DNA from 3 places in the Rhizobium sp. NFACC06-2 genome. Region 1 is predicted to be linked to each of the others. Evidence: predicted binding sites of a transcription regulator. Region 1 holds the regulator's gene; each other region holds the start of a gene.

Evidence for each region. Region 1 encodes PhoB, which activates phosphate uptake and scavenging genes when phosphate is short. Its sites were predicted from a motif close to TGTCATNNANCTGTCAT; they were not measured.
Region 2: F3H58_RS00350 (ceramide glucosyltransferase) is a predicted target of PhoB. The motif match lies at 8,414-8,430, and genes of this name have one in related genera.
Region 3: F3H58_RS01760 (BtaA family protein) is a predicted target of PhoB. The motif match lies at 7,103-7,119, and genes of this name have one in related genera.

Annotation. Positions count from the first base shown of each region.
Region 1 is NZ_FMVA01000017.1:13,064-22,860, forward strand. Features, by position in the region: gene F3H58_RS22455 (2'-deoxycytidine 5'-triphosphate deaminase) at 1-583, opposite strand, end outside; SAM riboswitch at 656-734, shown strand; gene F3H58_RS22460 (O-succinylhomoserine sulfhydrylase) at 777-1,961, shown strand; gene apaG (Co2+/Mg2+ efflux facilitator ApaG/CorD) at 2,195-2,587, shown strand; gene F3H58_RS22470 (Hsp33 family molecular chaperone) at 2,637-3,626, opposite strand; gene argF (ornithine carbamoyltransferase) at 3,869-4,786, opposite strand; gene F3H58_RS22480 (aspartate aminotransferase family protein) at 4,844-6,043, opposite strand; gene F3H58_RS22490 (GcrA family cell cycle regulator) at 6,475-7,008, shown strand; gene phoB (phosphate regulon transcriptional regulator PhoB) at 7,390-8,073, opposite strand; gene phoU (phosphate signaling complex protein PhoU) at 8,104-8,829, opposite strand; gene pstB (phosphate ABC transporter ATP-binding protein PstB) at 8,926-9,741, opposite strand; gene pstA (phosphate ABC transporter permease PstA) at 9,756-9,797, opposite strand, start outside.
Region 2 is NZ_FMVA01000001.1:51,760-61,556, forward strand. Features, by position in the region: gene pcsA (phosphatidylcholine synthase) at 1-617, opposite strand, end outside; gene F3H58_RS00290 (UbiH/UbiF family hydroxylase) at 827-2,035, shown strand; gene F3H58_RS00295 (AEC family transporter) at 2,019-2,957, opposite strand; gene F3H58_RS00300 (cytochrome c biogenesis CcdA family protein) at 2,992-3,738, opposite strand; tRNA gene F3H58_RS00305 (tRNA-Lys) at 4,021-4,096, shown strand; gene F3H58_RS00310 (YcbK family protein) at 4,380-5,654, opposite strand; gene F3H58_RS00320 (VOC family protein) at 5,811-6,251, opposite strand; gene F3H58_RS00325 (cold-shock protein) at 6,444-7,022, shown strand; gene F3H58_RS00330 (DUF192 domain-containing protein) at 7,022-7,504, shown strand; gene F3H58_RS00335 (BON domain-containing protein) at 7,571-7,819, opposite strand; gene F3H58_RS00340 (DUF982 domain-containing protein) at 8,033-8,302, shown strand; gene F3H58_RS00350 (ceramide glucosyltransferase) at 8,516-9,658, shown strand; tRNA gene F3H58_RS00355 (tRNA-Pro) at 9,712-9,788, opposite strand.
Region 3 is NZ_FMVA01000001.1:318,999-328,795, reverse strand. Features, by position in the region: gene ettA (energy-dependent translational throttle protein EttA) at 1-193, shown strand, start outside; gene F3H58_RS01785 (ArsR/SmtB family transcription factor) at 354-1,367, shown strand; gene metF (methylenetetrahydrofolate reductase [NAD(P)H]) at 1,369-2,262, shown strand; gene F3H58_RS01775 (lytic murein transglycosylase) at 2,729-3,955, opposite strand; gene F3H58_RS01770 (glycoside hydrolase family 25 protein) at 4,078-4,857, opposite strand; gene F3H58_RS01765 (class I SAM-dependent methyltransferase) at 5,093-5,812, opposite strand; gene F3H58_RS01760 (BtaA family protein) at 5,809-7,059, opposite strand; gene F3H58_RS01755 (lytic transglycosylase domain-containing protein) at 7,259-8,344, opposite strand; gene F3H58_RS01750 (LysE family translocator) at 8,481-9,116, opposite strand; gene F3H58_RS01745 (pyrophosphate--fructose-6-phosphate 1-phosphotransferase) at 9,169-9,797, opposite strand, start outside.

The sequences.
Region 1 (9,797 bases):
CACCAGTCACGTTGGGCGTGTCGCTGGCGACCAGCATTTCCGTCTCGTGTAGCTTCACAAGCTCGCTTTCGTTGAGCAGCGAATGGCCGATGCGGAAGCGGATCTGCGACAGGCGAGAGCCACGGCGCACGACGACAGGAAACGTGCGCGGGCTGATTTCCAGATAAAGCGGGCCCGTATAACCAGCCGGAATCTTGTCGAATTCCTGCGCGTTGTCGGTCATCACGCGGGTGAAGATATCGAGACGGCCGGTCGAGCTTTTCGGATTGGCCGAGGCCGACATGTCTGCCGGCAGATCAAGGCTTTCCATCAAGGGAACGATATAGACACAACCGGTTTCCAGCACCGCACCCTGGCTGAGATCGACCTCGTGCAGGCTGAAGCGTTTGAGCTTGTCGATGACACGGGTTCCGGGGCCGGGCATGAAGCTCGCGCGGACGCGGTAAGCTTTCGAGCCGAGCCTGAGATCGAGGCTGGCGGGCTGCACCTGGTCGACATCGAGACCGGCCTCGCTTTTCAGCTTGCCGCTCGCAAACAGCGCCCGGATTGCACCATCCGCCAAAATGCCCGTGGTTCTCGTCATGATCGTCATTCCTTTTCCGGCGACAAAACCAAAAGGAAAGCATTGACGCAAGCCGGTAACGGCAGTATGGCAAGCTTATCCCGTGGTGATTTGGCCGGTCGGCTTGCAGCCACGTTAAATAAGTGGCTAAAAAGACCGGGTGCTAGGAACCGGTCTGCTTTTGCGGCCGGTTTTTTGTTTTGAAGGTGATCACATGAGCAATAAATGGCGCCCGGCAACCCAGCTCGTTCACGGCGGTACGCTACGCTCCCCTTACGGTGAAACGTCGGAAGCGATCTATCTGACCCAGGGTTTTGTCTATGAAAACTCCGAAGCCGCCGAAGCGCGCTTCAAGGGTGAAACGGATGGGTTTATCTACGCCCGCTATGCGAGCCCGACCAACGACATGTTCGAAAAGCGCATGTGCCTGCTGGAAGGCGCTGAAGACGCCCGTGCACTTGCGTCGGGCATGGCCGCCGTCACCGCCGCCATCATGTGCCAGCTGCGCGCCGGCGACCATATCGTTGCGGCCCGCGCCCTCTTCGGCTCCTGCCGCTGGGTGGTCGAAACGCTTGCGCCGAAATATGGCATCGAATGCACGCTGATCGACGGTCGCGATCTCGGCAACTGGGAAAAGGCTATCCAGCCGAACACCAAGCTGTTCTTCCTCGAAAGCCCGACCAATCCGACGCTTGAAGTGGTGGATATTGCCGGGGTGGCGAAGCTCGCCAACCAGATCGGCGCCAAGGTGGTTGTCGACAACGTCTTCGCCACGCCGCTTTTCCAGAAGCCGCTCGAACTCGGCGCCCATATCGTGGTTTATTCGGCCACCAAACATATTGATGGCCAGGGCCGCTGCCTTGGCGGCGTGGTCCTTTCCGACAAGAAGTGGATTGAGGAAGAGCTGCAGGATTATTTCCGCCATACCGGCCCGGCCATGTCGCCTTTCAATGCCTGGACGCTTCTGAAAGGCATCGAGACCCTGCCACTGCGTGTGAAGCAGCAGACGGCCAATGCCGGCAAAATCGCCGATTTTCTCGCCGATAGCGGCAAGGTCGCCAAGGTCATCTATCCCGGCCGCGCCGATCACCCGCAGGCCGATATCATCGCCCGGCAGATGTCCGGCGGCTCGACGCTGGTGGCTTTCGAGCTGAAGGGTGGCAAGGAAGCAGCCTTCAAGCTGCAGAACGCGCTTGAGATCGTGAAGATTTCCAACAATCTCGGCGATGCCAAGAGCCTCATCACCCATCCCGGCACGACGACGCACAAGAACCTCACCGACGAGGCGCGTGCCGAACTCGGCATTTCCGGCGGCACCCTGCGCCTTTCCTGCGGCATCGAGGATACCGACGATCTGCTGGAGGATCTGGAGAAGGGTCTGACGGCCGTTTCGGCCTAAAAATTCAATCCGCAAGGCACCATGGCCTGACCGCGTGTCGGGCCATGGTTCCCCTGCACGGTCCAAAAAGACCGCTTCAGGCAACCAATATTTACCTTTACTGTTATCCCTAACGGTGGAAAACAGCGCAACAGGAGACGCCTCCTGCCCGTCAAGTCATTCATTTTCTTGACGATAGCCAGAGCCTATAGTGTAGAATGCGGCGGCAGGCATAATATCGAGGTGTGGCGCGTATGTATCGTGCTCTGACAAGGGATATCGAGGTAACGGTCGATCCGTATTATCTCGAGGAACAATCCGACCCGGATGACGATCGTTACGTCTGGGGCTACAAAGTCGTGATCGCGAACAATTCCGATATTCCGGTTACCCTCGTTAATCGCTATTGGCACATCACCGATCAGAACGGACAGGTGGATGAGGTCTATGGGCCGGGCGTTGTGGGTGAGAAGCCGCATCTGAAACCGGGCGACAGCTACGAATATTCTTCCGGCTGCCCGCTTGATACACCTTCCGGCCTGATGTTCGGCCATTATGAAATGGAAACGGAAAATGGCGAGGTGTTCAACGTCACCATACCCGCCTTTTCGCTGGATTCACCCGGCCTGATGCGGGTCCTGAACTGACATTCACCCGGCAATGAAAAAGCCGCGCCCTTCAGGACGCGGCTTTCATTCAGGCATTCTCAAATTCGCTGACATCGTAGCGATAGGTGGTGGAGCAGAACTCGCAGGTCACGGCAATGGCGCCGTCTTCCTCGCTTGCCTCGATCTCCTCGGCGGTGAAGCCGGACAGCACCCCCTTGATCTTGTCCCGCGAGCAGCTGCAACGGTCGAAAACCGCCTGCGGATCGTAGATGCGCACACCGCTCTCGTGGAAAAGCCGGAAGAGAAGACGTTCCACCGGCACCTGCGGATCGGTCAGCTCGTCGGTATCCACCGTGTTCAGCAGCGTTACCGCCTCGGTCCAGGCATCGTCTTCCTGCACCTCGTGACCGCCTTCATCGCCATCGCCGCCATGCAGGTCGCGCATGCGCAACCGCTCAGGCGCCTGCGGCAGGAACTGCGCGATAACGCCGCCCGCACGCCAGCCATGACGCGGCTTGCCTTCGCCATCACGGTCGAAGAATTCGGCAACGCCCAGCCGCACGCGGGTGGGAAGCTGTTCCGACTGGCGGAAATAAACCCCGGCAATGTCCTCCAGCGAGGAGCCATCGAGCGGCACGATACCCTGATAAGGCTGCATGCCCGCACCCTGATCGATCGTGAAGGCCAGAATGCCGTTGCCGAGCAATTGCTCCGGCGACGTCGCCCCGGCCGCAATCGCCTCCGCCAGCCGCTCCTCATCGAAACGGGCATAAGCGCGCATGCTTTCCGGCGCGGTGAAATCCGCAACCAGCAGGTCGACCGGGCCGTCACCCTTGGTCTGGACGGTCAGCTTGCCGGAAAACTTGAGCGACGTGCCGATCAGCGCCGTCAGAACGGTCGCTTCCGCCAGCAGGCGTGCGACCGCCGGGGGATAGTCATGCCGTTCGAGGATGGCATTCAGCAGCGGACCCACCTGCACGGCGCGGCCGCGCACATCCAGACCTTCGACCTGAAAGGGCACAACCTTGTCGTCGCCAGCAAAATCGAGATCGTCCAGTTCAACCGTTACATCTGCCATGTCATACTCCCTGGCGCAGCCGTGGCGCCGCTACCGTCCAAAAGTCCGGCTTTTAAAATGTGCTTTTTTCGCTTGTCGCACAGAGACCCGGGAAGAGAAACCGCTTCCGGGGAAAAACGTGCAAATCGTGAATGTGGCCCGCCAGCAAAACCGACGAGCCTCTTCGAAGTCCCACAGATGGTAATCTATGCGGTCAAGTTCAAGCACCCGGCGTGACGCGTGTCAGGCCGGGCGATTGCTCATCAAATGACGCCCATGCACCATGCGATGATGGACTTCTGCGCGTGGAGGCGGTTTTCCGCCTCGTCGAAGACGACGGATTGCGGACCGTCGATCACGGCATCCGTCACTTCCTCACCGCGGTGGGCCGGCAGGCAATGCATGAACAGCGCGTCTTTTTCCGCCTTGGCCATCAGGGCTTCATTCACCTGATAGGGCTGGAAGATGTTGTGGCCGCGCGCCTTGTGTTCCTGGTTCATGGACACCCAGGTATCGGTAACGACGCAATCAGCACCCGCAACGGCCTTGTCGGCGTCGTGGCACAGCATGATCTCGCCGCCATTGTTGCGCGCCCAGTTCAGGAACTTGTCATGCGGTTCGGAGCCCATCGGCACGGCCATCGTCATGCGGTAACCGAAACGGGCCGAGCCTTCGACGAAGGAATGCAGGACGTTATTGCCGTCACCCGTCCAGGCAATGGTCTTGCCTTTGACCGGGCCGCGATGTTCCTCGAAGGTCATGATATCCGCCATGATCTGGCAGGGATGCGTGTCGTCCGTCAGGGCGTTGATGACCGGCACGGTCGCGTGTTCGGCAAGCTCCAACAGGCGCGAATGATCCGTCGTGCGGATCATGATGGCGTCGACGTAACGCGACAGCACCTTGGCCGTATCGCCGATCGTTTCGGCGCGACCGAGCTGCATTTCCGTACCGGAGAGGAAAAGCGTCTCGCCACCGAGCTGGCGCATGCCGACATCGAAGGAGACGCGGGTGCGGGTGGAAGGCTTTTCGAAGATCATAGCCAGCATTTTGCCGGCAAGCGGCTTTTCCGCCGTTCCGGCCTTCGTGGCCGCCTTGCGTGCGCGGGCATCGTCAAGAATTGCCCGCAGGTCCTGCGAGCTGACGGCCGACAGGTCAAGAAAATGTTTAGGTGAAGCCATTTCAAACTGTCCCATGCTCGCGAGCCTCGGGGAAGAGGCCCGCCCTTTATTGTTTCCTCAGGCGATTTTTGCCTGTTTCGCTGTCAGGGAAGCGGCGGCCGCTTCCACGCGTGACAGACCCTCGCGGGCCTCTTCCGCCGTGGTGACGAGCGGCGGCAGAAGACGGATGACGTTGTCGCCCGCCGGCACACCCAGCAGACGCTCGGCGCGCATGGCCTGCAACAGCTCGCCCGATGGAACCTTGGCCTTGATGCCGAGAAGCAAGCCTTCGCCACGGATTTCCTCGATAACGTCAGGATAACGATCCTTCAGCGAAGCAAGGCCCTGGCGGAAGACCAGCGCGACATCACGAACCTTTTCCAGAAAGCCCTCGGAGAGGACGACGTCGAGCACGGCATTACCGACAGCCATGGCCAGCGGGTTGCCGCCATAGGTGGTGCCATGCACGCCCGCCGTCATGCCGGAAGCGGCATCCGCCGTCGCAAGGCAGGCGCCGAGCGGGAAACCGCCGCCGATACCCTTTGCAACCGCCATGATATCCGGTGCAACGCCCGTCTGCTCATAGGCAAAGAGCTTGCCCGTACGGCCAACGCCGGTCTGGACCTCATCGAAAATCAGCAGCATGCCATGCTCATCGCAGAGCGACCGCAGCAGCTGCAGGAATTCCTTGGCTGGCGCGCGAATGCCGCCCTCACCCTGAATGGGCTCGATCAGAAGCGCGGCCGTCTCGGCCGTGATGGCGGCTTTCAGCGCATCGACGTCACCGAAGGGCACCTGGTCGAAACCTTCGACCTTGGGGCCGAAACCTTCGAGATATTTCTGCTGGCCGCCGGCGGCAATCGTCGCCAGCGTGCGGCCATGGAAGGCGCCTTCGAAAGTAATAATCCGGAACTTTTCCGGATGCCCCTTGGAATAATGATAACGGCGCGCGGTCTTGATCGCGCATTCCAGCGCTTCCGCGCCGGAATTGGTGAAGAAGACCTTGTCTGCGAATGTCGCTTCCGTCAGGCGCTTTGCAAGCTTTTCCTGGCCCGGCACTTCATAAAGGTTCGAGACGTGCCAGACCTTCTCGGCCTGGGTCTTGATCGCCTCAACGAGGTGCGGATGGGCGTGGCCCAGCGAGTTGACCGCGACGCCGGCTGCAAAATCCAGATATCGTTCGCCGCTTTCCGTGAACAGCCAGACGCCCTCGCCTCGCTCGAAGCGCAGGGGGGCTCTTGCAAACGTATCGAACAATGGCGCGGCGGCTTCGGCCATGGCTGTATCACTCCTTGCGCGGATGCGCTGTCAGACGGTTGTCAATAGGCTTTCGGGGTTATCCCTTGCCTGAAAATCAAAAATGCCGCCTCGCGGCGGCAGGGGCACTATTGTCACTTCGCCTGCCGATGTCAACAAAAGTCCGCGTTTCCCGGGCTTCTCAAGCCCTAGTAGGCGGCGGCGAATGAGGCCCAAGGTGTTGCCTTTCAGACTCAACTCGCCAGCAAGTTGGGGAAAACCGGAAAATCGATTCGAGATGATTCCCGCGACTCTTGCCACGGAGTCTGCGTGGCACTAGGTTAATCGCTAATTACTAGACTGCATTGCGGCGGAACTAGTCACCAAAAATCAGGCAGAAACCACGCTCGCGGCACGCCCGCGAGACGGAGAGGGATTCTGCCGACATTATACGCGACGAGCGGAGAAGCGGCATGAACTGGACAGACGAACGGGTCGAAAAACTCAAGAAATTGTGGTCCGAGGGGCTTAGCGCCAGCCAGATAGCAGCACAGCTGGGCGGTGTGAGCCGCAATGCCGTCATCGGCAAGGTCCATCGCCTCAACCTGCCGGGACGCGTGAAGGCCGGCGGCCCGGTTACTTCGGCGCGTTCCGCGCCCAAGCGCACCGCTGCCCCTGCCCCGCGCGCGACAAATTTCGCGACCCGCGTCAGCGCAGCACCTGCACGCGCCTTGAACCGCTCGAGCGCGGCAACGGCGCTGCACGAGGAGATCGATATCGAGACCGCCGAAGTTCTCGATTACGTTCCCTCCAAAAATGTCGTGACACCGATTTCCCGCCGCCTGACGCTGACGGAACTGACGGAGCGCACCTGCAAGTGGCCGGTCGGCGATCCGCTGAAGGATGATTTCCATTTCTGCGGTTGTGAAGCACTGGAATCTTCGCCCTATTGCAAGTTCCATGCAAAGCTTGCCTACCAGCCGGTAAGCGAGCGTCGCAAGGCTTGAGTGTTGCGGCACGCATTCGACACTCAAAAACTACGGGCCTTCGGGCCCGTTTTTTTATGGCGGAATCCAAAGTGGTTCAGACGCGGAGCCCGCGTTGTTTAAGAGGCGCTCCCCATCCCTGTTCTTGCGCATTCTCCGGATGCAAAAACCGCGATAGGCCCTTGCGGCAAATGCTCTGAATTCGTCGGCGACGTGCCGCGCCTTCCTACTGTCAGGTTTCACCGCGCAATCCGGCTTTCAGCAGACCGTCTGTCACCTTCAAAAGAACGAGGATACGCACGTGCGGAAGGTTCAAAATCGAAAGGCCCGACACCGTTCCGGTCTCGGGCCTTCTGATTTTTAGGGAATTTACCCCGAGTGAAACCATTGGTTTCGGTTTTCTCAGGCTTCCATTGAATATCCGGCGCCACGCACGGTGCGGATGACATCCTGCATGTGGGAAAAATTGAGCGCCTTGCGCAGACGTCCGACATGCACGTCGACGGTGCGCTCATCCACATAGATATCGTGACCCCAGACGCCATCCAGCAATTGCGAGCGGGAAAACACCCGGCCGGGAGAGGTCATCAGGAATTCCAGCAAGCGGAATTCCGTCGGGCCGAGGCGCACTTCGCGGCTCTTGCGGTGAACGCGATGGGTCTCACGATCCAGTTCGATATCGCCGCATTTCAGCACCGAAGACAGAACCTCGGGGCGGGCGCGGCGCAGCATGGCCTTGACGCGGGCCATGAGTTCCGGGGTCGAGAACGGCTTGACGACATAATCGTCGGCGCCGGTGGCAAGACCGCGAACCCGTTCGCTTTCTTCGCCGCGCGCCGTCAGCATGATGATGGGCAGGCGCTCGGTTTCCGGCCGCATCCTGAGCCGACGGCACAGTTCGATACCGGAAACGCCGGGAAGCATCCAATCCAGGATAAGGAGGTCCGGAATACGTTCCTGCAGCCTGATTTCTGCCTCGTCTCCACGGGGTATCGTGTCGACGTCATATCCCTCAGCCTCGAGATTGTAACGAAGCAGGACGCTCAGCGCTTCCTCGTCTTCCACAACTGCAATCTTGGGCACCATATACTAACTCCGCAAGCCGCTGCCTGTCTGTTACTCGGTCACCGAACCGAGGGTGTTGGAACTGTCGTCCTTCGGACGCTCGCCTTCCGGCTGGCTGCCGGTGGTCATGTAATAGATCGTCTCGGCGATATTGGTGGCGTGGTCGCCGATACGCTCGATGTTCTTGGCGCAGAACAGAAGATGCGTGCAGGTGGTGATGTTGCGCGGATCTTCCATCATGTAGGTCAGAAGCTCACGGAAGAGCGACGTGTACATGGCGTCGATTTCTTCGTCGCGCTCGCGAATGGCATTGGCCTTCTCGGCGGAACGCGTGGAATAGACGTCCAGCACTTCCTTGAGCTGCACCAGCGCCAGTTCCGACAGGTGCTCGATGCCACGGGCGAGCTTGCGCGGCACGCCGGTGCCGGCAACGGCGATGACGCGCTTGGCGGTGTTCTTGCCAAGGTCGCCGACGCGCTCAAGGTCAGCTGCAATACGCAGGGTGCCGATGATTTCGCGAAGGTCTGCCGCCATCGGCTGGCGTTTGGCGATGGTGACGATGGCCTTGTCGCCGATCTCGCGCTCGGCGTGGTCGAGGATCGCATCGTCGGAAATGACCTTCTGGGCGAGCGCGGCATCGGAATTGACGAGCGCACGCACGGCATCGGCGCACATCTGCTCCGCAAGACCGCCCATTTCGGCGATGCGGCGCGTCAAAAACTTCAATTCATCGTCATAAACGGAAACGATGTGCGAATGGGTCGTTGTCTGTGTCATGGTCTAGTCCTCCGGCTTGGCCTGCATGCGCGTACCCGGAAGCGGGCACGGCAGAAGCACCAGTCTTGTTCGGTTTCGATAAAGCACCGGCCGGGATCAGCCGAAGCGGCCCATGATGTAATCCTGCGTGCGCTGGTCGTCCGGATTGGTGAACATCTTGTCGGTTTCGTTTTCCTCGACAAGATGACCAAGATGGAACATGGCCGTGCGCTGGGAAACACGCGCCGCCTGCTGCATGGAGTGCGTGACGATGACGATGGTGTAATTGGTGCGCAGCTCGTGGATCAATTCTTCGACCTTTGCGGTCGCGATAGGGTCGAGAGCCGAGCAGGGCTCGTCCATCAGGATCACTTCCGGGCTGACGGCAACGGCGCGTGCGATGCACAGACGCTGCTGCTGACCGCCGGAAAGACCGGTGCCGGATTCGTGCAGACGATCCTTAACCTCGTTCCAGAGACCCGCCTTCTGCAAGCTCTGCTCGACGATCTGGTCCATATCCGCCTTGTTGCGGGCGAGACCATGGATGCGCGGACCATAGGAAATGTTTTCATAGATCGACTTCGGGAAGGGGTTCGGCTTCTGGAACACCATGCCGACGCGGGCGCGCAATTCCACGACGTCAATCGCCTGGTCGTAGATATCGTCGGTGTCGAGCGTGATCTTGCCGGTGACCCGGCAACCGTCGATCGTGTCGTTCATACGATTCAGGGTACGCAGGAAGGTGGATTTGCCGCAGCCGGACGGGCCGATAAGCGCGGTCACCGTATTTTCCCGAACGTTGAGGTTCACGTCGTAAAGCGCGCGCTTTTCGCCGTAATAAACCGAAACGTCCTTGCCGATCATCTTGTATGAGACTTCATTCATTTTCTTGTCCAGCGCCTTTTCAACTGCTGCTTCCGACAACATGTTCATTGCTCAAGCTCCCTCTACCAGCGCCGTTCGAAGCGGCGACGCAACAGGATTGCGCC
Region 2 (9,797 bases), on a different contig from region 1:
ATCAGCAGCGAATAACCGCCAAGCGCGCACCAGATGAAGACCACGGCGAGATTGAGCGGCCGCAATCGCTTCACCCGCACCGGATGCAGGAAGTTGATCGGCAGGAATGTCAAAAACACCGAAACGGTAACGACAATCATCGCCGTGGTGGCGCTGGCGTCCATGACGAACAGGGTGAACACCACCATGTTCCACACCACCGGAAAACCGGAGAAGAAATATTCGTCCGTCTTCATGCCCATGTCGGCATAATAGATGGCGCTCGACACCACGATCATGCCCGCCGCCACGAAGGACAGCGGCTCGCCGATCATGCCCTTCTGATAAAGCGCAAAGGCGGGCAGCAGCACATAGGTAACATAGTCGATGATATTATCGAGCGTATCGCCGGACCAGTTGGGCAGCACTTCCTTCACCCTGACCTTGCGGGCGATGGGACCGTCGATGCCATCCACCAGAAGCGCAAGCCCCAGCCACCAGAACATGTCAACGAAACGGTGTTCGGCTGCGGCGACCACGCCGAGAAAAGCCAGGAACGAGCCGGAGGCCGTGAGCATATGGACGGAAAAGGCGCGGATTTCCGCGTAGGGAACACGCTTATAGTTGAAAATTTTCATAGTCAGCGTCTGTGCCCCGTTTTTTCATCCGCCTGTTCATTCCGGTATGCGGCCATTCACCACGCTTTGCAACCGGCTCAATCCGCTTATCCTAAGACTAATATCGCGGCACAACCAACGAATCTTCACAACCGGATGTTCCGGGACCGAAGTGGATTTACCCGACCAAAGCCTTTATGATGCTTTGGAAATAACAACGGATCAGGACCATGAGACACTTCGATATCGCCATCACCGGTGCGGGACTTGCGGGCCAGATCGCGGCCATCGCGCTGGCGCGGGCGGGCCGCCACGTGGCGCTCGTTGCACCTTCCAGCGACAGGAAGGACCAGCGCACCACGGCGCTGATGGACCAGTCCATCCGTTTCATGGACCGTCTCGGCCTGTGGTCGCGCATCGCGCCTTCGGCCGCACGCCTTTCCACCATGCAGATCATCGATGGTACCGACCGCCTGCTGCGTGCACCCACCGTGCAGTTCCGTTCCTCCGAAATCGGGCTGGACGCCTTTGGCTGGAACATCCCCAATGAGGTGCTGCTCGGCGTTCTGAGCGAAGCGGTCGGGCAGGAACACAATATTACCCGCCTCGACACGTCCGCCGAGACAATCGACATCGGCAACGACCGCGTGACGGTGACGCTTGGCGACGGCGAAACGCTCTCCGCCGATTTCCTCATCGGTGCGGATGGCCGCAAATCCATGGTGCGGGATGCTGCCGGCATCGGCGTCAAATCCTGGTCCTATCCGCAGACGGCCATTGTTTTGAACTTCGGCCATAGCCGGTCGCATGGCAATGTCTCGACGGAATTCCACACCCCCACCGGCCCTTTCACCCAGGTTCCCCTGCCCGGCAACCGCTCCAGCCTCGTCTGGGTCGTCACCCCGCAACAGGCGGAGGAATTGACGGCGCTGCCGCTGGAAGCGCTCAGCCTCCGGGTCGAGGAGCGCATGCAATCCATGCTGGGAGCCGTTACCGTCGAGGACAGCGTGCAGGCATGGCCGCTCTCTTCCATGACCGCACACCGCTTCGGCAAGGGCCGCGTCGCCCTGATCGGCGAGGCCGCACATGGTTTTCCGCCCATCGGCGCGCAGGGGCTGAACCTCAGCCTGCGCGACATCATCGCGCTGACGGAATTGCTGAGCGCCGTCTCCGACCGGCCGATTGCGGCCGATGCCGGCAGCGGCTTCGACCGCAGGCGGCGGGCGGATGTCTACAGCCGCACGCTGAGCGTCGATCTCCTGAACCGCTCGCTGCTTTCCGATCTCCTGCCGGTGCAGATGGCGCGCGCGGCGGGCCTGCACGTGCTTTCCGGCATCGGCACGCTGAGAAGCATGGTGATGCGCGAAGGCATCGAACCGGGCCGTGGGCTGAAGGCCCTGCCCTCGCTGCTGTTCGGCAGCTTCAAAAAGGCTGGATGAAATACACCACGCCGGTCAGCGTAAGGACCGACAGCACCGTCGAGATCAGGATCGTTGCCGACGCCCGCTCCTGCCAGACGTGATATTGCTGGCCGATGACGAAAACATTCGTCGCGGTCGGCAGCGCGGCCAAAAGCACGGCCGAATAGATCCACACCGGCTCGAACCGCCCGAGCGACGAGAGCACGAGATAAGCCGCAAGCGGATGCAGGATCAGCTTTGCCGGCACGATATAGCTGATTTCCACCGGCACCCGTTTCATCGGCCGAAGCGCCAGCGTCACGCCCATGGCAAACAGTGCGCAGGGCGCCGCCGATTGCGCCAGATAATCCACCAGCCGCTGCACCGCTTCCGGCGGCTGCCATGACAGCGAAGCGGCAAGAAAGCCGGCGATGACGGAGACGATGAAGGGATGGGTGATGACCTTGCGCGCCACATCCAGCGCAAGCCTTGCCGGAGAGCGCTTGTCACCGCCCGCAACCGCCATCATCGCCGGCGCGACGATGAAATGGGCGGCATTTTCCAGACAGACGATCAGCGCCACCGGCACCGCCGCCTTTTCGCCAAGCGCCAGAAGCGCAAGCCCCGGCCCCATATAGCCGATATTGCCGTAGCTTGCCGCGAAACTCTGGATCGTGGTTTCGGCAAGGCTGTTTTTCCGCACGAACCGGCCGATCAGGAACACAGCCAAGAAAATGCCATAGGTGCAGGCGAGACTGGCCGCGACGAAATCCATCCGCGCCAGTTCTTCCACCGGCGTTTTCGACACCAGCTTGAAAAACAGCGCCGGAAGCGCCGCATAGATGATGAAGGTGTTCAGCCAGCCCATCGCCTCGACCGGCTGCTTCGTGATACGCGCCGCCCCGTAGCCGATGAAGATCAGGCCGAAAAACGGTAACAGCAATCCGACGATATCCGTCACTATGTTTCCCCCGCAAGCAACTCCAGCGGGAGGCTTAGCCGATTTGCATCAGGATCGGAAAGGTCTCCTGGAACCAGATCGCCACATTGGTGATAAAACCGGACATGAAAGCGAGACCGGTCAGCACCAGCAATATGCCGAGCAGCTTTTCCACGAGGCCGAGATGGCGGCGGAAGCGGACGAGAAAACGCATGAAGGAGCCGGAAAACGCCGCCGCGATCCAGAACGGCACCGCAAGGCCAAGAGAATAGACCGCAAGCAGCGCCGCACCGTCGCCAACCGTATCGCGCGCGGCGGCGACGCCGAGAATAGCCCCCAGAACCGGGCCAATGCAGGGCGTCCAGCCGAAGGCGAAGGCAAGACCCATGACATAGGCCCCGGACAGCGTGGCCGGCTTGCCCGCCCCCTGAAACCGCGCCTCGCGCGAAAACAGGCCGATACGGAACACGCCGAGAAAATTCAGACCCATCAGAATGATGATGAAACCGCCGATCTTGGCGAGAATGTCGAGATTCTGGCGCAGAAGCGTGCCGATCGTCGAGGCGCCTGCCCCCAGCGCCACGAAGACCGTGGCGAAACCGAGCGTGAAGAAGAAGGCCGAAAACAGCACGGCCCTGCGAATCTCCGGCCGCGGCGCGGTATCTTCCGTCCTGAACTGCTCGACCGAAACACCCGCCATATAACAGAGATAAGGCGGCACCAGCGGCAGAACGCAGGGCGACAGAAACGAAAGAGCGCCGGCCAGAAGCGCGCTGAACAGGGAAATATCGGCAATCGACAAGAAAGAACTCCGCATTCCGCAAAGCCGCCGCGATTCTCAAGCTTCGCCGGCACTTCACGCTTCATTTTCGTGCATGTCATTGCTGCAAAAGGATTTCACCCGTCCGGCCGACATGTCTGAAGCCGGTTTTATCCCCAGCCGCCCCCTCTCTCCAATCACCTTTTCGGGGGTGCGACAAAAAAAACCGGATTGATTGTCGAAACCGCTTTTTTTGGGTTGACCGAACGGATCGCTCTACATATGTTCCGCGCACTTCCGAAGGGCAGCCAAGCCCCGACACGGGAGAGCGTAGCTCAGCCGGTAGAGCAACTGACTTTTAATCAGTAGGTCCAGGGTTCGAATCCCTGCGCTCTCACCACCTTCAAATACAATTTTCTGATATTTCACAAAGAGTTAGCGCCGAAGGTGGCCGAACTCCGGCGGGAATGGAAAAGATTCGGCCGCAGTCTCCGAGCGCAAAATAACGATATCCACCGCAAGCCCGGGTTTTAGAACAGCCGCTGCAATAAGGATCACCGGCTCGGCACCAACGCCCCTGCATGACCGGGCAATCGTTTCAATCGCTCGTGATAGTTCCTCAGGCCGAAGTCTCGGCCCCAGAAATCGCCGGATTTAATATTCCGGCAAATCCAATCAGGGGATCATTTGCGCGCGGCAGTACGGCGGCAGCGCCAGTTCCAGTCTCTTGGCTCACCCGTGTCCATATGGACCGACTCGGTGTGGCAATAGGTGCCGACGCCACCGCGTTCCGGCAGGGAACGCAGATAGGTGGCAAGCTCCCATTTGGAGACGCCCTTGATCTGGATGTCGGCGGCATCGCAGGTGTAGTGCTTGGAACCCTGCCTTATGCCCTTTGGCGGACGATAGCCCGAGGTGACGATCGCCGGGCTGTTATAGTGGCGCTCCACATCCTTGATCATCCGCACCAGTTCCGGCTTGAAACAGCCGACTTCGACACGGTCCGTCTGCAGGAAAAGCCCGTTCGGAGCAACGCGGGTGAGGCCGGAGAGCGAAGCGAGCTTCATCAGGCCGGTCGGCTGGTCATCTTCTTCATCGAGATGGGCGTCATCGAATTCGTCTGACATCATCGAGCGGCCGGAAAGGGCAATGCCCATCGTCCCGTCCGAAACGCCGGGCAATGCGGCGACCTGCGTATTGCCGGCCGTGCCGCTTTCAATCATTTTCGGCAGGCGCTTTTTGGCCGCACCGGCGAAAAACGCCGCAAGCGTCACGCCCTTACCCTCGCTTTCCTGCCCCTCGCCCGCCGCCCTGGCGTCCACGGCTGGTTGCGCGGCAACGGCCGCAAGCTGTTCCGATGCCGACTGCGGCACGGGTACGGATGCCGGCTGACGATTTTCGCTGTGCTGTTCCGCCGGCACCTGTGCGGCTGGCGGGACCTGAGCCGGCGCTGCCACCGGTTGCGGCTGCGCCGCCTGCACCGGCGCAGAATAAACGCTGCTGACGGCAGGAACGATTCTCTGGGTAGGAGCGCCCGCAGCGGCGGCCGTGCCCGGCGCCCCTGCGGTAACGGCGGGCGCTGCCGCTGCGGATGCGGTGGAATAAATGCTTGTCGTTCCTGCGGAAATCGCCGTTGGCTGCGTCGTCAATCCGCCGATATCAGGGGCAGCGCCATAGGCCTGCGCCGGGCCGCCCGACGCCTGCGGCTGGGCTGGTGCGGCCGCTCCGGCCGCCGATGCCACGGCCGGATCCACATAATGTCCCTGTTGCGCACCCGCCGCAGCAGTTGAAGCCGCGGTCTGCGGCTTCTGTTGTGCGGAGATTTCCGGCTTTTTGGTCGCGGCGGCCATCTCATCGTCGGTCACTGCCGAAACGCATCCGGAAAGCCCGAGCAGCGAAACCGCGATGACAAGACGCTGACGGACCAGACGTCCTTTCGCTCTCTCGACAGTTGTCATGGGTGGCCTCCGTATCTTGCATTTCCAACAGCAGCACGGGAACGGGCGCGTGTGCTTCCCCAAAACGGGACTGGCCGTTTCGATTCGCGGACTATGCCTCATCCCCTCGGGACAAGGCAAGAGCACCCGAAAACGCCGCTGCTCACCGGAAAATCCCTACCAGGAACCGGTATTCTGCATAGATATCCACGGTTCGGCTGGTGCGAGGCTTTCGCCCTTCTGCAAAATTTCGAAGGAAATACCATCCGGCGAGCGCACGAAGGCCATGTGCCCGTCACGCGGCGGCCGGTTGATGACGATGCCGTTCTGCTGAAGCCGGGCGCAGAAATCGTAGATATTGTCGACCTCGTAAGCCAGATGGCCGAAGTTGCGGCCGCCGGTATAATCCTCGGTATCCCAGTTATAGGTGAGTTCGAGGCACGGCGCCTTGTTTTCCTTCGCCGCAGCAATGTCGTCTCGCGCCGCAAGAAACACCAGAGTGAATCGGCCTTTTTCGTTCTCGATTCGGCGTATTTCCTCAAGACCCAGCAGGTCGCTATAGAATTTCAGTGATTCGCCAAGGTCTTTGACGCGAACCATTGTGTGCAGATACCGCATGTTCTTCCTCTCCATTACACGGGTCCGGAGCCGTTAAACGCATGATGGCAAGCCCCGGACAAGGACGGCGACATAAAAGCAGCTGCGTAAATCAAAAACTAGGGCTTGCGTGAAACCGTTACCAAGATGTTAATCTGGCGCACAGGAATCAGTTGACCGGTGTATGGCGCGTAATCGAGGGGTTGGCAGGATATGGCTGATAGGATGTCATCGAAAACGATAGTCGATGTCGAGGACCTTTCGGGCGATGCCGTGGACCTGACCGAAATTACCGGCGTCGTGAAGTGGTTCGATGTCGCCAAGGGTTTCGGCTTCATCGTGCCCGACAACGGCACGCAGGATGTGCTGCTGCACGTCTCCTGCCTGCGCCGCGACGGTTACCAGACAATTCTCGAAGGCACGCGCATCGTCGCCCTCATCCAGCGGCGCGACCGCGGTTTCCAGGCATTCCGCATCCTGTCGATGGACCAGTCGACCGCCGTTCACCCCTCGCAGCTGCCGCCGGTGCGCACCCATGTGCAGGTAACGCCTTCGAGCGGGCTCGAGCGCGCCATCGTCAAGTGGTTCAACCGCACCAAGGGTTTCGGCTTCCTGACGCGCGGCGAAGGAACGGAAGATATCTTCGTGCATATGGAAACCCTGCGCCGTTTCGGCCTGACGGAGCTTCGCCCCGGCCAGGTGGTGCTGGTGCGTTACGGCGATGGCGACAAGGGCCTGATGGCGGCGGAAATCCACCCCGACAACCCGGTTTCCATCGGGATGTCGCATTGATGTCCGCCCTGCCCCATATGGTGAAAAGCGCCGTTATGGCGCTTCTTTTTTTCACGCTCGCCGGAGCCGCCCAGGCCCAGCAACAGCAGACATTCACCTCTGAACCGCTGCAGATTGAAACCGCCGGGGGAAAGAGCCACGATTTCACTGCCGAACTGGCGCTGAACAACGCCCAGCGCGAACAGGGCCTGATGTTCCGCAAGAGCATGCCGCTTGAAAACGGCATGCTGTTCGATTTCGGTGAGCCGCGTGACGTCGCCATGTGGATGCGGAACACGCTTATTCCGCTCGACATGCTTTTCATTGGCCGTGACGGCCGCATTACCCATATTCACGAAAACGCGGTTCCGCATTCGGAAGCGATCATCAGCTCCCGCGGGCCAGTAAAATTTGTGCTTGAACTGAATGGCGGCACTGCGAAGCGCTATGGCATCAAGCCGGGCGATGTGGTTCGCAGCGCGCAAATCGGCAACCGGAAATAACGTTGCCGCGTTATTGCGTCTGAATGAGCCGGACGAGGTTTCGCCCGGCTCATTCAGACGCAATATTCAGTAGACCGGCTCGATATGGCTCAGAATCCGGCAATTGGAAATGGAAGCGGCAAGGTTGATGGCGATGTCGATCGCTTCGACCGAATCGGCCGTGCCTTCCAGATAGATCACGTCATTTTCGACAGTTGCGGAAATGCGCGACTTTTCGAGACCCGATTCGAAGGCCAGAGCCGACGTGATTGCCTGGCATACGCCGGCCATGCGGTCTCCAAAGAAGCTTTCCTGAATGCCTGACAAATTGAACATATGCGTTCTCCTTCTTATGGACATAACAACGCCCTGAGGGCGGTTTTGTTCATCTCCGGTTCATCTATTTGTTCATCTTCCATTCATCTTGGAAAATTGGAACCCCCTGATCGATCACATTTTAGGTGATCGGGAACCATTTCGTGAGGCGGGCATTTCGCGCATGGGAGTGTGAAAGGCCTTCAAGGCAGGTAAAACAGGGAGGAGAATGACATGCTGATTAACAGAACGGAGCCGTGTCACCACGCCTCGTGGATGAAGCCGGTGGCAATCCACCTGCCGCTGTGCGTCGCGGTGGAAATCTACAGCCCGCTGGTGGCGCTGGACATGCTGATGTATCGTTGGCCCGAGGAACACGGGCCGGAATATGAAGAGGCGCGCAGGAACTGCCTCGATGCCATCGCCGGCAGATGCGACATCGAGAAAGCACGGGAATCGTTTCTCATCGCAAGCAGTCATGCCCACATCCTGAACGTCCACTAAAATTCATCGACCGTCGTGACGATTGGGCCCTTCCATGCGGAGGGCTTTTTCTTTTGCGCGCGGCCTCTGCGACGCCTCCATGCACGGCGCAGCCTGCACACCGGCCGATAATGACATGTAACTGTCACGCAAACGTTATAATCGGCAGAGACGAATTCCATGGAATCGATTGGCGCGCAGACCGCCAAAAGCTTGGGAGTGGAACTGGCCAGCATGGAAACTGTCTTTGCCCTTTGCGCAATTCTGCTCCTTAGCTTCAATCTTCTCGGCATCGTTCTGGCCGGCTGGCGACTGACGAGACGGGACACGGAAAACGATCTCGTCCGGCAAAAGCCGCCTGTCTCGCTTGTGGTACCGCTGCGCGGCGTGGAGAACTTCACGCCTCTGACGCTGTCGCGCGCCTTCGAGCTCAACTGGCCCGATTATGAGCTGCTGTTCTGCGTCGCCGATGAATTCGATCCGGTGATCGAGGAAGTTCGCAAAGCGCAAGCCGCCTTCCCCTTAGTTTCCATGCAATTGCTCATCGGCGATGACCGCATCAGCGCCAATCCGAAACTGAACAATTGCGTCAAGGGCTGGCGGGCCGCCCGGCATGACTGGGTGATCCTGGCCGATTCGAACGTGCTGATGCCGAAATCCTATATAGCGACCATGATGTCGGCCTGGCGGCAGGATAGCGGGCTCGTCTGCTCGCCGCCGCTTGGCTCCCGGCCTGCGGGTTTCTGGGCGCATGTGGAATGCGCCTTCCTCAACGGCTCGCAGGGACGCTGGCAATATGCGGCGGAAGCCATCGGCATGGGTTTCGCACAGGGCAAGTCGATGTTGTGGAACAAGCCGTTTCTGGAAGACAATGGCGGCATTCGCGCGCTGGCCGCTGAAATCGCCGAAGACGCCGCTTCGACGAAGCTGGTGCGAAGCACCGGGCGCAAGGTGCATCTGGTCAGCGCCCCCTTCGAACAGCCGCTCGGCCAGCGCCATGCCGGCGAGATCTGGTCGCGCCAGACCCGCTGGGCGCGGCTGCGACGCGTGACCTTCCCGCAATATTTCGCGCCCGAAATCCTCACCGGCGCGCTTCCCCCGCTTCTCTTCGCGCTCGCCGCCGCCGCCATGATGGATGTGAACCTCCCCGCAACCGCCTTTGCCGTCCTCGCCCTCATGTATATGCCGGAACTTGCGCTTGCAGCCCTCAACCGCTGGCCGGTATCGCTCCATACGCTGCCGGCGATGATCGCCCGCGACATGATCATGCCCGTCGTCTGGGCGCGAAGCTGGATCGGCAGCGCGGTGGCATGGCGCGGCAATGTCATGACGATAGGCACGGCAGAGAGCACCCTGGCCGGTCCATCCGCAGAATAAATCACAGCTGTTTGGAAGAAGTTACGCCGGAAAGCTGATGTTTTGCTTTAAAATGGTCGGAGTGGAGAGATTCGAACTCCCGACCCTCTGGTCCCAAACCAGATGCGCTACCAGACTGCGCTACACTCCGCCGAGGCGA
Region 3 (9,797 bases), on a different contig from region 1:
CTGCGCCGTTATCATCAGCCACGATCGTATGTTCCTTGACCGTCTGGCCACGCACATCCTCGCTTTCGAGGGTGACAGCCATGTGGAATGGTTCGAAGGCAACTTCGAGGACTATGAAAAGGACAAGGTCCGCCGCCTGGGCCCGGAAAGCATCAAGCCCGGCCGGGTTAGCTACAAGCGCCTGACACGCTGATCCTTTTCCAGATGACTTAAAAAGGGCCCGCCGCAAAGCGGGCCTTTTACTGTGTAATAAGCGGGCCTGATGAAGGTATAAGCCACTTTGCGCTTGCATCTCGCGCCACATCGACATAAAGATATCTTTATATCTTGATTAGTATGTGAGGCGCGACAGAGTGGCGTTCGGTCTGGACAAATTGGTGGATCTCTTGAAGGCGGCGGGTGAACCGACGCGCTTCCGATTGCTGGCGCTTCTTTCTGCCGGCGATCTGACGGTCACTGACCTTACCGAAATTCTCGGCCAGTCTCAGCCGCGTATTTCCCGCCACCTCAAGCTTTTGACGGAAGAGGGGCTGATCGAGCGGTATCAGGAAGGCGCATGGGCTTATTTTCGCCTGCGGCAAGATGGTGAGCCCGCCATTGTCATCCGGCAGCTGCTTGGCGCCGCATCGCCCTCGGACGCCGTTCTTCAGCGTGACAGCGAACGTCTTGCCACCGTCAAGCGGGTGCGCGCGGAGCGGGCGCAGGATTATTTCAGCCGCAACGCCTCCGCGTGGGACGAGCTGCGCCGCCTGCATGTCAGCGACGAGGCCGTGGAAGGCGCGCTCCTGAAGCTGGTGGGCACCACGCCGGTCGATTCGCTGCTCGACCTCGGCACGGGCACCGGCCGCATCCTGCAGCTTCTGAGCGGTATCTATCGCCGCGCGATCGGTGTGGATGCCAGCCGTGACATGCTGTCGGTGGCGCGTGCCAATCTCGACAAGGCGGGCGTGGTCAATGCATCCGTGCGCCATGGCGATATTCTCAACCTGCCGCTGGAAGGCCAGGATTTCGATCTGATCGTCATCCATCAGGTCCTGCATTTTCTCGACCAGCCGGAAATTGCGCTGTCCGAAGCCGCGCGCATGCTGCGCCCCGGCGGGCGGCTGATCGTTATCGATCTTGCGCCGCATTCCTTCGAATATCTGCGCGACGAGCATGCGCATGTGCGGCTCGGTTTCTCGCATCCGCTGATGGAAGAGTGGCTGAAGAAGGCCGGACTTTCTCTGGAGCGTGCCGTCGATCTTCATTCTGAAAAAGCGTCCGACGAAGCTCTGGATGTTACGATTTGGGTTGCCCGTGACCAGCGGCTGCTGATGGCAGACGATGTGGTGCAAGAGGCCGTTTTACTTGCTGCCGGGAGGGCATGATATGTTGAGGTCGGAAACCGCGCGCCGTGATGGCGATATCCGGTTGTCTTTCGAGTTTTTCCCGCCCAAGAATCCCGAGATGGAAACCCAGCTCTGGGAAACGGTTGCCGAACTGAAGAAATGGAACCCGGATTTCGTGTCGGTCACCTATGGCGCCGGCGGTTCCACCAAAGCGCCGACGCTGGATGCGGTGCGCCGGATGATCGGCGACAGCCATCTGGCGACCGCTGCGCATCTGACCTGCGTGGATGCCAGCCGTGAGGACGTGCATCAGGTCATCGAAGAGTTTCGTAATGCCGGCGTTCGTCATTTCGTGGCGCTGCGCGGCGATCCCTCCACGGGCATCGGCACGGCCTACAAGCCGCATCCGGAAGGGTATGAGAACGCCGCCGCTCTGGTGAAGGGGCTGCGTGAAATTGCCGATTTCGAGATTTCCGTGTCGGCCTATCCGGAAAAGCACCCGGAAAGCGCAAGCGAAGCGGTCGATATCGATATGCTGAAGCGCAAGGCGGATAATGGCGCGACGCGGGCGCTGACGCAGTTCTTCTTCGATAATGACGTGTTCGAACGTTATATGGAGCGGGTGACGGCTGCGGGCATCACCATTCCGGTGGTTCCGGGCATCATGCCGATCCAGAACCTCACCCAGCTCAAGCGTTTCGCCGGCCGCTGCGGCACCAGCATTCCCGGTTTTCTGGATGAGCGTTTCGAAGGTTATGACGACGATCTGGAAGGTCGTGCCCGCGTGGCCGCGGAGGTTGCCGCCGAGCAGATCGCCGATCTTCAGCGGCGTGGCGTCAATGAGTTCCATCTCTACACCATGAACCGCGCGCCGCTGGTTGATGCGGTGCTTGAAAATCTCGGGCTGGAGCGTCTGCGCCGCAGCGCCGCCTGATTTTACCAGAGCAGATTACCGAGATGAAAAAAGCGCAGGTCCCTCAGGGCCTGCGCTTTTTAAACTCGTGTCATCTACGGTTCTTATCTGCGTTTGGTCTTCACGTCTCGTCAGATGAAAAGCATCATCGCTACGAACAAAAACGCCAAACCGACTGCCAAGGCATTGAGAGATTTTGTAAGTCCCATGGGTGCCTCCTCTTGTTGACAGGTTCGATAATATGACCGTTTTGTGGCAGTTGAAAAGCGGTTTTTGTGATGCAGTGCAGCACGTCTCCGAATGACATAAAAAAGAAATTTCTGTAATTATTTGAAAATAAAAGATTATTTTCTTATCACGCAGTGCTTCATATGTTTAAAAAAAGTAAATGACCGGGGTGTTATCCCCAGTCATCAGGTCGAGATTAACGCTTTATGCCTTGATTCCGTCCGACAGATTAAGGGCCGGAAGGCGCCGTTAAGATTGCTTAAAGCGCCTGCAGAAGTGCGGTCGAAGGCCAGCCATCGGCGGGCATTCCGAGACGCTGCTGCTCCTTCTGGATGGCGACGCGGGTGCCGGAACCGAGAATGCCATCCACCTTGCCGACATTGTGTCCGCGCGCCTCAAGCTTGGTCTGAAGCTCCTTCATGGTCGCGTCATCGAAGCCGGGCTCGGGATTGCCCTTGTTGTAGACGGGAGAGCCCATGAGGCGGGTGGCGAAATAGGCGGCTGAGGTCGTGTAGATGAACGACTGGTTCCATTCCAGATAGATGTTGAAGTTCGGATAGGTGATGAAGGTCGGTCCCTTGCGTCCCTGCGGCATGATGAGGGCTGCGGGCAGGGTGGCGAAGTTTCTGTTGCCGTCGCGCGGGGTGACGCCCAGTGCGAACCAGTCACCGGCGGTCAGCGGGCCGCCGAGGCCGGATTTTTCCCAAGGCAGGTTTTCCGGCAGCGAGACTTCCTGAATCCAGGGTTCGCCCTTCTTGAAACCGAGATGCTGGATGAACTTCGCAGCCGTCAGGATCGCATCCGGGGCGCTGCTCTTGACGTTGATGTGGCCGTCGCCATCGCCGTCGACGCCGAAGGCGATGATGTCCTTGGGCAGCATCTGCACCTGACCGATTTCACCGGCCCATGCGCCGGTATTGGTGGCGGGATCGAGATCGCCGTGCTGGACCATTTCGATCAGCGCCAGCAGCTGCGGGCGGAAGAGTTCCGGGCGGCGGCAATCATGCGAGAGGGTTACAAGCGCGTTGCGGGTGTTGAAATCGCCCTGAACGGCGCCGAAATCCGTCTCCATGGCCCAGAAGGCGGCGATGACGCCGGCCGGAACACCGAATTCGTTTTCGGCGCGGGCGAAGGTGGAGGAGAGTTCCTGAAGTTTCTTGCGGCCGATATCCAGACGGGCCTGGCTGACGGTGCGCTGGGAGAATTCCAGGAAGGTCTGGCGGAAGACGCCCTGTGCACGGTCACGCGAGAGCACCTTCGGGTCGATCTGCGCGCCGGCAAGCGCCTTCTGGATCGCGTCGGCCGGAATGCCCTTGGCAAGCGCGTCGGCTTTCACGCCTTCGAGGAATGCACCGAGATCGCCGCCGCAGGCAACCTGCTTGGGATCGTCAGGCGCGGCCACTGGCGGTGTGGCGAGGGCGGAGCCGGTGGAAAGAAGCGACAAAGCGGCGGCAAAAACGATGCTGCGCGACCGGAACGTGGGCATGGGAATTTCCTCGATAGGTTGTTAGCCCGCTTTACCCATATGTTTGCGACAAAAAAACGGACCGAATGATCTGACGTTGCAGAACAACGCCGATTTTTCAAAAGTGTTGCTTCTTGGCCGTGTTATTTGGCGGAAGCAATCCATTTCCGCCAGTTTTTCTCCGTTCCGGCAAAGACATTGATGTCGGTCGGACCGTTCACGCCGGGGACGACGCCGGTTGCGGTATATTGCCAGAAGGCCCATTTGCGATCTTCGTAAATCTTGGCCGGATGGGCGGCGACGGAGCGGACCCAGAAATGGTAATCCTTGAACTGGCCGACGAGATTGTCGCGATGGAAGTCGACCGAGGTATAGATGATCGGACGCTTGCCATAGTGGGCTTCGATGCGGTCGAGGAAACGCTGCATCTCGGCGCGAACGATGCCGGGCGCCGGGCGCGTCTTGCAGGTGGGCGAGGCCGGGTTCCATTCCACGTCGAGAACCGGGGGCAGGGTGACGGCCTCCTTCGGCACGTTGCGAATGAACCAGTCGGCCTGGGCGTCTGCTGTCGAACAGAAATAATAGAAGTGGTAGGGCGCGTGCAGAACATCTGCCGCCGCCGCGCTGCGCCAATGGTCGCCGAATTTCGGATCGATGCGGTCCGATCCCTCCGTCGCCTTGATGAAGACGAAGGACACGCCTGATTCGCGCACGGTCGGCCAGTCGACATCGCCATTCCATTTGGACACGTCGATGCCGTGCACCTCATGGCGGTGCGGGTTGTTCGTGCCGAAATCCTGCGGATCGGTATCGGAAAATTTCGGCCTGGAAACGGATGCGGTTTCCAGCAGGTCATAGCTGGTGGAGGTGCAGCCGCCGATCAACAGCAAAGCCGACAATAGTGCCGATAAACGCAGCCGCATTGAAACCCTGATGAAAGTGTTGCCCATCCCGCGGCCGCAAAACGGCGCGCCGTATCTCCCGATTTACGCATAACATGGTAAACAAGCGGTTATGGCAAGGGGCAAGGTGCTTTTTTGCATCTCGCAAGCCGCTGGATTTGAAGCGATCTGCGATTTTTACTGCTGAAACGTCGCCCGGCGGAGCCTTGAAGACTACGCCACAGGCGCGCAGGCGGGATTCGCAATCCGCCGGGAATCAGGCGTCGGCCAGGATGCGGTGGATTTTCGGCTGCTGCGCTTCGGCAACCGGAAGCGTGATGACAGCCCGCCAGGCATAACCCCGGGCGATTTCCTCGAATTCGAGATTACCGTCAAAACGGCCGGCCATATTGGCCAGAACATAGCGGAGATTGGCGCGGGGCGTGACGTGGAAACGGGTGAGCCAGGCTTGCAGAAGGGTGCGGAACCACTTCGGCAATTGTTCCTGCTGGCCGAAATCGACGATATGCAGCGAGCCGCCGGGTTTCAGCGCCGTGAGCGCCTGTTCGATCGCCTTTTCCCAGTCCGGTATCATCGACAGCGCATAAGGGATCATGACGCGGTCGAAGCCGTCGGGCTGGCCGAATTCGGAGGCGCGAAAAGCAGTGGCATCGGCCACGCGCAGAATGGGGCGTTCCGCCTTGCCGGCGAAATTTTCGGCTGCGGTCAGCAGCATTTCGGCGGAAATGTCGAGGCCGAACAGTCTTGCCTGCGGAAATTTGCGGCTGGCCAGCAGCAGGTTGCGGCCGGTGCCGCAGCCGACTTCCAACAGCGTGCCGCCCTTCGGCACGTCGAGGCCGGAAATGGTCCGGTCACGGCCGAGAAGGTAATATTTGCGGGTGATATCGTAGATATGCCGCTGGTGGCGATACATGCGGTCCATCAGGCTCGCATGCGCGCTATCTGCAAGGCCCACATTCTCGCCGATGGTTTTCATGCCATAGCCCTCTGATAGATATGGAAGCCGCCGTAGATGGCCGAGCGGTCCATGGCGTTGAGCTCGTTGGAGCGCTCTTCGAGATAGACCCACTGGTTGCGGATATCGGGCGAAAGCCGGCCTTCGATGACGCTCTTTTCGGCCGCGGTGCGGAAGATGACGCGCGCACTGGGCGCGGCGGTGCGGCTGATCTGCGACCACAATTCGTTGAGCTGCGTGTCCGTCATCCAGTCCTGCGCATCGAGGAGGATATAGCGGTCGACGGCGCTTGCCGGCTTTCTGGAGAGAAGCTCGGTATAGGTGGCGTGGTGAACCGCGACGCGTGCCGTGTTGTTGCGGATCGTCTCGTAATATTCCGGCTTGAGATAGGCGGGCAGCGCGCCCTCATGCGGCTCGGGATAACGGCGTGCAAAGGCCTGCCAGGCGAAATAATTGTCGCTGAGCGGGAAGTTGCAGGCGAGCTTTTCCAGCCGTTCCTTCAGCACGGATGCGACCGTGCCATTGGCGGAAAGGCTGGCCAACTCGTCATATTGCCGGGGCGGGATGCCGAGGCCGAAGAGCGAGCTTTTGCGCTTCGTCAGCCAGCGCACCACCGGCTTGTCGAACAACGGCGCCACCTTGCTGTCGAAAAACTGGCGCTGTTCGTCCAGCGTGCGGGTCTTGGCCATTTCGGTCAGCTTTACGCCGTGCAGCCGGGCCATGAGATGGCCGACGCCGATGAAGCGGCCGAGCAGGCCGGTGCGATAGATGTTCCTGTCGAAGACAGAGATGCGGCGGCGGCCGGAAAGGGTGCGCTTCGACCAGTAAGCCTTGGTCGTGGCGTCGAGATGCTCGGCGATGAAGCGGTCGTAACCGTGGCTGTTGCTGCGCGTATTGGCGCGGCCGAAGTGGCGCACCACGTCCTGATGGGCGGGCAGATGGCGGAAGGCGGCGAGCTTCAGCTTGTTCAGCGCGATGTGGTGCGGGTTGAGGTCCACGACATCGATGCTGGCCGGATTGCGGGAGAGATAGGCCAGCATGTTGCAGCCGCCCGAGCCGATGGTGACGATGCGGTGACCTTCGCCAAGCTCCATCGCTTCCATGTCGATTTCCGGGTCTTCCCATATCTGCGGATAGACGAGGCCGGAAAAGAGGACGCCGAAGAAGCGCTCGGACAGACCGCTTTTGGAGAGTGCCTTGTGCTGGAGCAATGCGGACTTCAGTTTCGTGTTCTTGCTGAAGCCGGTCTTGGGTGCCGCACTCGTCATATGTTCACCTCTCAGTCGATTGAGAGGCGTCTACAGCCGTGACACTACAATTTGATGACAGGGGCTGTGGGCAAAGCCGGGGAATAGGGCTGTCGGTGGAAAACCAGCCCGCGCCGCCCAATCAGGATGACGAAATGAAAACACCCGGCGGCTTAAGAAAAGCCGCGCGGTTGCATTCGCATAACGGAGCCGGAGGCAATCACTTGCGCAAAACGTGCAGCATGCCCTTGCGCTTGGCGTCGTAATAATAACCGCGCGCATAAAGCCGGACCGCGTTGTCGCGGTCGTTGCCGGCCACAACCCATGCGCCGCGCAGATATTTGACGGCGTATTTGAGGTTGGTTTCGGCATCGAAAAGGCCGGAGGCGGGGCCATCGAAGCCCATGGAGCGGGCCGTGGCGTGCCGGATCTGCATCAGGCCGAAATTGCCGCTGCTATAGGCGCCGGGATTATATCGGCTCTCGCGCTGCACGACGCGGTGAACCAGATCTTCCGGCACATCATACATGGTGGCGTATTTGGTAATGAGGCCGCTCAGCTTTTCGCGTCCGGCCGGCGCGGAATTGAGCGGCGCCGTCATCGATTCGTTCTGGCGGATGGCGGCCAGCGCGGCGTTGGTGGGACCGGCGGCATAGGCCAGAACCGTGCTGTCCGGCTTCGGCAGCGGAATGACTTTGCGTTCCGCCGTCAGTTCGGTGCCGATGGAGGGCGAGCCGGGCGGCGGCGGTGCGGGCGGGAAGCTGCCCTTGACGGCAACCACCTGCGGCAGATCGGCGGCGGCATTATGGGTAGCCGGCTTGACCGCCACGTCAGCCGTTTCGATGGCTGCGGCCGCCGGAGTGGCGCTTGTCGGTGCCAGCGCCGTGGCCGTGGTCGGCGGAGATGTCGTCACACCAGCTTGGGCGACTTCGTTCTGCTGCGGCTGCATCTGGGCGGCTATGGCTGCGGCTGCAGCAATTTCAGAAGCCGGCGGCAGCGCCACGCGTCCGCCCTTGACGGCGACTGCGGTGGGAAGTGCTGTAGGCTGGGAAGGGGTTGTGGTTTCGGCGGTCTGCACCGTTGCTGCTGCTGCCGGGGTCGCGCCCGCTGCTGCTTCGGCCGTTGCCGGCTGCGCCGATGTCTGCGCAGGAGTGGTCGCGGGATTGACTGTCGCGATCGTCGGGCCGTTCGGCCCTTCCTTTGCGGTATATTCGACGCTGGTACATGCGCTCAATGCCAGTGCCAGACCCACGGTGGAAGACAGAAGAAGTGCACTTCTTCCGCGGAATTTGCCGGAATTTCGCATGTTGCCGCCTTCGTTATGCCTGTCTTTCGATACCCCCGCGTCGAGCGAAGCAGGCAGTGTCCCGTCGCGCCTTCATTAACCTATTGTAAGGATAGCGGCAAGCCGGGACGTTTCTCCCCGGCTTTCGGGCGGTTTTTCAGGCGGCGATGCGCCTGTATCCGGCGCTGACGGCGCGGCCGGAAATGAAGTGAGTGCGGTATTTCGGCCGGATTTTTTTATCGCCCGACATGCGGCGCACAATCGCCAGAGTAGGCCCGGCAAACAGCGCCTGCGCGGTCAGAATCACCAGCGCCAGAAGCAGGATGGCGGCCTGCGCCATGGCAAGCGTTTCAATTGCATTGCCGGAGGTGGACACGAATTGCGGCAGCAACGCCAGAAAGAAAGCGAAGTAGCGCGGGCGCAGGGCGGCAATGGCGTAACAATCGCGGAAAATACCGCTCCAGGATTTGCCCGGCAGGTTGTCATTATCGGCATTGGCGGCCTGGGCGGCAGGCGTGGCGAAGGTCCACAGGAGGAACAGCATCAGCCAGCCGATGCCGGCCCATTGCACGATTTCCACGAAGGATTGCGGCAGCCAGGCGAGACCGGCCACCGGAATGGCGGAAATCGTCATGGCCGTGACAATGCCGAGCGCGCCGCCGATGACGGAGGCGAAGACCGTCTTTTTGCCGCGAATGGCGGCATAAGAGGCAACAGAAAATACAAGGGGAGAGGGGAGTGCGAACACAACGGCACATGCTGCACAAAAAATCAGCCAGGCCTGTCCAGACATTCTCTTCCTCCTTGCCCTCCCTGTCGCCGTATTATTTTAGCCTATCGTAAAATCAGGCCGCTGTGAACGGCTGACCGACGTGTTCCATCACTTCGGTAAACCATTTTGCAGAGAGGTCGAAATGCTTTCCGCCCTTGATACGCGGAAACTCGATGGTCCGCAATTTGCCATTCTGGCCTTCGTCATGGCCGGTGACGCCGGAGACCTTGTTGAGCGCGCTTTCGACGGCGAGATCGACCATGCCCTGAATGAGGCGCAGGTCGTCGCTATTGGCGGCGGCGGAGCGGGCGAAATAGCCTGATTTCTGCACCATCGAGCGTTCCGCACCGATGAGGCTGGCGAACTGCTTCTGGAACCAGCCGCCGACATTGATGGTGTCGATCTTCACATGGCCGAAAGCGTCGCGCTTGACAGCCTCGCCGGAGGCTTCGCGTTCGGCGACGATGGAATCGAGGCCCGCACCTTCGGAAACGAACAGCGTGACATAGCCGTTCCTGTCCATGATTTCCTTCAGGCGCTCGGCTTCCGCCTCGATGTCGAAGGCCATTTCCGGCAGGTAGATGCCGTCGATGTTCTTCATCTGCGTGTTCATCATCAGGCCTTCGACATATTCATTGCCGCTGGTCTTCTGGATATAGGCACGGGCGGTGGCGGCCGTCAGCCAGCCGCAATGGCGGCCCA